2 regions of the Paenibacillus polymyxa M1 genome follow, and region 1 is predicted to be linked to the other one. Evidence: predicted binding sites of a transcription regulator. Region 1 holds the regulator's gene; the other holds the start of a gene.
What was found. The regulator Rex, encoded in region 1, represses fermentation and respiration genes when NADH is low (regulators of the CRP and FNR family bind a similar motif). The targets are predictions, from matches to a motif close to TTGTGAAATATTTCACAA.
Positions count from the first base shown of each region.

Region 2: the regulator Rex is predicted to act here: its motif matches at 1,575-1,592, upstream of adhE (bifunctional acetaldehyde-CoA/alcohol dehydrogenase).

Region 1 is NC_017542.1:3,374,738-3,377,936, forward strand. It holds gene PPM_RS15120 (DUF5590 domain-containing protein) at 1-141, opposite strand, end outside; gene PPM_RS15125 (amidohydrolase) at 179-1,480, opposite strand; gene PPM_RS15130 (redox-sensing transcriptional repressor Rex) at 1,467-2,120, opposite strand; gene dinG (ATP-dependent DNA helicase DinG) at 2,148-3,199, opposite strand, start outside.
Region 2 is NC_017542.1:3,537,638-3,540,836, reverse strand. It holds gene PPM_RS15970 (DODA-type extradiol aromatic ring-opening family dioxygenase) at 1-547, shown strand, start outside; gene PPM_RS15965 (Crp/Fnr family transcriptional regulator) at 693-1,409, opposite strand; gene adhE (bifunctional acetaldehyde-CoA/alcohol dehydrogenase) at 1,668-3,199, shown strand, end outside.

The sequences.
Region 1 (3,199 bases):
TGATTGCTTGGCCTTAATGATAGCGGCATTTTTCTCAGCCACCTGGTCTTGAGTAACATAGGAATAATACCAGAAAATGCTGACCAGGATCAGTATTACGGCCAAAATGGCGACCGCTATCCATTTCTTCTTATTTTTCAAACCTGTGCTTCCTCTCTAAGGGGATGTGACACCTGAATTAGCGCGACAGCAGCCCTTCAAAGGCGGCTTGTGCCTCATGTTTGATACGTTCCTCGTCCATCGTCAGGCATTCGCCGTTTTTCACAACCTGACGACCGTCTACCCACACATGGGCCACGTCTTTGGCACTTGCAGAGTATACGGCATGGGAAATAAGATCTGTACGCGGCAAGAAATGGGCCTGATTCAGATCTAGCGCGATAAAGTCAGCCTTGTTGCCTGCTGCCAGCGCTCCTACTTCTTTTAAACCAATCGACTTTGCACCATACTCTGTTGCCAGACGCAGTGCTTCATTTGCAGGAACTGCTGTTGGGTCGCCAGATACTCCCTTGTGAATGAGTGCCGCCAGACGCATTTCCTCGAACATATCCAGGTTATTATTGCTGGCAGGACCGTCTGTTCCAAGAGAAACAGTAACTCCTGCACGCAGCAATTCAGGCACTCTAGCTACACCACTTGCCAGCTTCAAGTTGCTGCCTGGATTATGTGAAACCGCCACACCTCGTTCCGCTAATAAAGCTATCTCTTCGTCGTTCAAGTGTACGCCGTGGGCAACAAGTGAAGGGCGGGAGAAAAAGCCAAGCTTATCTAAGTGTGCAACTGGACGCAAACCGTAGTCGCGTACGTTTTGCTCAACTTCGGCGATGGTCTCGGACATGTGCGTATGCAATGGTAAATCGAGATCATGTGCTGCTTGAACAAATTTCTCAATAAACGCTGGCGGGCATGTGTATGGGGCATGCGGAGACATCATCGTTGTGATACGTCCGTCTGCTTTTCCATGCCAGTTACGGGCAAAAGTCACGGCCTCAGCCAGCTTGATCCGCTGTTCTTCTTCTGAACAGAGTCCAATGGCTCCACGCATCAAACTTGCACGGATGCCCGACTCTTCAGCTACACGTGCCACCTCATCCATATGATCGTACATATCCAAGAAAGTTGTGGTTCCACCTTTCAGCATTTCCAGCACTGACAAGGATGTTCCCCAGTACACATCCGTAGATGTAAACTTGGCTTCCATAGGCCACATTTTTTCCTGAAGCCACACTTGAAGTGCCAAGTCATCTCCATACCCTCGCAGCAGAGACATCGCCGCATGACCATGAGTATTAATCAGACCAGGCAAAAACAATAACCCGTTACCGTCGATTGCTTCCGTCTCTTCCTCACCCGCAGGCAGAGTCTCGCCAATGTAAGTAATACGGCTATCCTCCACAATCATAAAACCATGGATTACCCCAGCTTCAGGTCCATTCACGGCAAAAGAACCGTTTTTAATCATCCATTTATTCACTGTCATATTGTGCTTCTTCCTTTCCGTCCTCCAGGTAATAAGCGAGGCTAAGCAAATCAGTTGTAAAGTCTGTGGCATGTATCCGAATGTTAGCCGGTGCCTTGAGAATGATAGGTGCAAAGTTTAAAATCGCTCCAATTCCACTCTCAATGAGCCTATCAGCTACGTGTTGTGCCTCAAAATCAGGTACAGTAATAATCCCGATTCGAATATTTTTTTCTTTTACAGTCGTTTCCAATTCATCCATCGGCTGAACGACTAAGGTATTGATTCTGGTCCCAACCTTATCCGGGAACGCATCAAATACCGCCACAATCTTCATATTGTCTTTTAAATAAGCGTTATAGTTTGATAGGGCTTGACCCAGATTACCCGCTCCGACCAATACTACATTAATTTGCTGGTCGATTTTCAGAATATGGCGTATTTTCTCAATTAGATAAGAAACATCGTAACCGATACCCTTCCGACCAAAATCGCCAAAATAGGCAAGATCTTTACGAATTTGGGCCGGATTCAAATCTAACCTCTGTCCCAGCTCTTGAGAAGAGACCGTAGCCACCTCCCGTTTGTGCAGTGCATTCAGATAACGTAAATATACGGGTAATCTCCGTACGACAGCCTCTGAAATTTTATCTGATTTCATACTTGCTCCCCCTAATTGTAACGGACTTTAGGTGTCCGTCCGTTGTGCCTCTGTCTCCGGGGCGGATTGGAGCCATTCGGCGATGCGGGGCACCATTTGCTCCGACGGCATATGCTCCATTTTTGGTCCCGGTAACGAGTACAAAAAGTGCTTTCCATAATAGGATTCGATCACACGCGTATCGTAAACGATAACGACTCCGTGGTCGCTCGCTGTACGTACCAATCGTCCAAATCCCTGTTTGAAGCGAATAACTGCTTGTGGTACAGACAGCTTCATAAATGGGTTCTTCTTCTGCTGCTGGAGCAGCTCGCTTTTTGCCTCCAGTAACGGGTGATTGGGCGGTTGAAACGGCAAGCGAACGATGGCCAGACAAGTCAAAGCCTTCCCTGGAATATCGACGCCTTCCCAGAAGCTGCTGGTTCCCAGCAATACAGAAGCCTTGGCTTCCTGAAAACGACGGGTTAGCTTGCTGCGGCTCCCACTGTCCACACCTTGTCCTAACACGGTAATATCACTGGATGCCAACGCCTCTTTGAGCGGCTCATACACTTGCCGGAGCATCCGATAGGAAGTAAACAGAACGAGCATTCTCCCCCGCGTCGCCTGAGCAGTCGCTCCTAGAGAGCTAACGAGCATTTCTACAAAGTGTGCATCCCCTACACTGCCCTTCACACTCGGAAAATCCCGCGGAATGACCAGCAACACCTGATCCCTGTAATTAAAAGGTGATGGGAGCTGTGACGTCATTAATCGTCCTTGATCCGCGGCCTCCTGCAAGCCGAGTTGATCGGTCATGTACTGAAACGACTTATCTACCGATAAAGTAGCAGATGTCAGAATAATACTTCTTTTTTTGTCAAAAAACATTTCTTTCAGCTGGCGGCTCACATCGACGGGCACCGCATAAAATTGCAATGATTTACTACGGAATTGCCCACTCGCTTCGAGCCAATATACAGTTGTTTCATCATCGAGTCGTATAAAGAAGCGCAAATTTTCCCTAATCCCCGCCAAATCCTTAAGCAGACCCGTGATATCTGTAATGAGACTATCCGCCGCATAATCGTCGTGTTCTT
Region 2 (3,199 bases), 160 kb from region 1:
GAAGTATCCAGCACATGGTTCTATTGAACTAGCTAATAAGTTGAAAAAGTTATATGAACAAAAGGGCATCGATGTACAAACTGATCGGGTGAGGGGACTGGATCATGGTTCCTGGACATTGTTGCATCGTATGTATCCTGAGGCAGACATTCCGGTAGTTCAGATTTCCGTAAATCCGTACCTCTCGCCCAAAGCACAATTTGCCATTGGTGACGTGTTGCGTGAGTTGGGAGAACAAGATATTCTGGTCATTGGCAGTGGCGTGACTGTCCATAATCTGCGTATTGTCAAATGGGGAGAAACGAAAACGGAGCCTTGGGCAATTGATTTTGATGACTGGATTATCGAAAAAGTGCAAAGCGGAGATATAGAAGCTTTGGATCACTATGAAAGCGAAGCGCCATATGCTCGTCAGGCCGTACCTAGAGCAGAACACTTTGTACCGTTGTTTATTGCAATGGGTAGTGGCAATCCTGCAAACAAAGCTAAGGTCATCCATAGAAGCTATGAGATGGGAAATTTAAGTTATCTATGCTTTCAGTTTTAAAGCGTGTAGGGCAGAAGAAGGTCGAGTTATGTGCTTTGTTACTGTCCCGTCCGTTCTCTAAAAAATGGGGAGTGGAATAAAATTAGGGAGTGTTATAAGCTAATAATGGCTTACAGCACTCCCTTTTACATTAAAAAACAATTTATTATATCCGGCAAATCTCACGTGGGCACAATTCACAATGACATACACCTTGCAGCATTTCCAAATCCTTGACAACAATCATACCATTATCGTATTCTACTGCATTTTTCTTACGCAGATCACTGAGCATCCGATTTACGCTTTCCCGGGTAGCACCGATCATGTTTGATAAGTCAGTATGAGTAATCTTTTTATGAATCAGGATATAGTCGCCGTGAGGCTCACCATAGGTGTTGCATAGTCGGATGAGTGTGGAACATAGAGCGCCAGGCTTGCCGTACATCATCAAATCGCGGAACTTGGTCTGAGTAATGCGATGATGCGATCCCATCCATTTCATAAAGTCAATCGCAAAATCACAATGCTGGCAAATAAGCAGCTCCAAATCTGTATGATCGATTACGCCAATATCACTGTCCTCCAGAACCTCAGCAGAAAAGGAATGCTTGGTGCCGAAGAAAGGATCAGCTTGACCAACAAGATCGCCGCTTTGATACATATATAGAATAAGTTCCTTACCCTCATCCGTTGTTTTGGTTACCTTTACGCGTCCGCGCTTAATATAAAACAGCTTATCCGCTGTATCTCCTTCCCAGAACAAATGCGAGCTTTCTGGCATAACTCGATCTTTCATCATCACTTGCAACCGGTTGAAGCTGGCCTCCGAGAAGCAACAGGTGTTGCCGCGGGCTTCCATTACATTTGTAGGGTTTCTCATCGTCCATTTCCCCTTTGTATCCTATGTTTTTTATCTGCAACTTGATCAATTCAAATTCATTATATACCTGTGCAATGAGTTTTTGGGGCAAGAAGAGGGGGTAAAAGTGGCAGAATTCCAAACTTTGTGATTTAATTCACTTCATAAAATAAAATTTTAAATAGATTGTGAAAAAAATCACAAAATATCTTGAAAAGCTGTGTTACGATCAGTGCGTGAACAAGAGATAGTACACGAGATAACAGGAGGATGAGGGAAATGGCTGTTAAAAACGAGGTTATCCAAAAAGAGCAAAGCGCAGAGCAGTATATTCAAACGCTGATTGACCGGGCGAACCGGGCACAGCAAGCTTTCATGAGTATGAATCAGGAGCAGATTGACGGAATCGTACAAGCTATGGCACTCGCAGGGATGGATAAGCACATGCACCTAGCGAAGTTGGCTGTTGAAGAAACAGGACGCGGTGTGTACGAGGACAAAATCACCAAAAACATGTTTGCAACAGAATATATCTATCACAGCATCAAAAATGAGAAGACCGTTGGTGTCATTGAAGATAATGATTTCGATAGCTTCCAAAAGATTGCAGAGCCAGTCGGTATCATCATGGGGATTACTCCAGTAACAAACCCGACTTCGACTACGATGTTCAAAGCGTTAATTGCCATTAAAACACGTAACCCAATCATTTTCGGCTTCCATCCATCTGCTCAATCGTGTAGTGCGGAAGCAGCCCGCGTCTTGCTTGAAGCAGCTGTTAAACATGGTGCTCCAGCGGATTGCATCCAATGGATTGAAGCACCTTCGATGGATAAAACAAATGTACTGATGAACCACCCTGATGTGGCATTGATTTTGGCAACTGGCGGATCAGGCATGGTTAAGGCAGCTTATAGCTGTGGTAAACCTGCACTTGGCGTAGGTCCTGGTAACGTACCTTGCTTTATTGAAAAAACAGCCGATATCAAACAGGCCGTGAACGACCTTATCCTTTCTAAATCTTTTGATAACGGTATGATTTGTGCTTCGGAACAAGCCGTAATTATCGAAGAGCCTATCTTCGAGCAAGTGAAGAAATTGATGATTGCTAATGGTTGCTACTTTGTAAATAAAGAAGAAGCAGCTAAGCTCACTCAAGGGGCTATGAATGTAGAAAAATGTGCAGTGAACCCGGCCATCGTCGGACAGTCTGCTGTAAAAATAGCTGAAATGAGCGGCATTACAGTACCGGCAGGAACAAAAATTTTGGTCGCTGAAATTGAAGGAGTAGGAACCAAATTCCCATTATCTGCGGAAAAATTGAGTCCGGTATTGGCTTGCTACAAAGTGAAAAATGCAGAGCAAGGTATCCAACGTGCTGCTGAAGTTGTAGAGTTCGGCGGTATGGGTCACTCGTCAGCTATCCATTCGCAAGATGAGGACGTTATCGCTCGCTTTGCAAACCGTTTGCAAACAGGTCGTATCATTGTAAATGCACCTTCCACACATGGTGCAATCGGTGATATTTACAACACCAACCTTCCTTCGTTGACACTTGGTTGCGGTTCGTACGGTCGTAACTCGACTTCGTCGAACGTATCTGCAGTTAACTTGATTAATGTGAAAAGGGTGGCGAAACGGACGGTGAATATGCAATGGTTCAAAGTACCTTCCAAAATTTATTTTGAGAAAAATTCGACACAGTATCTTGCTAAAATGCCTGATATCACACGTGTAGCCATTATCACTGACCCTATGATGGTGAAACTCGGATATGTGGACCGCGTCATTCATTATTTGCACCAGCGCCA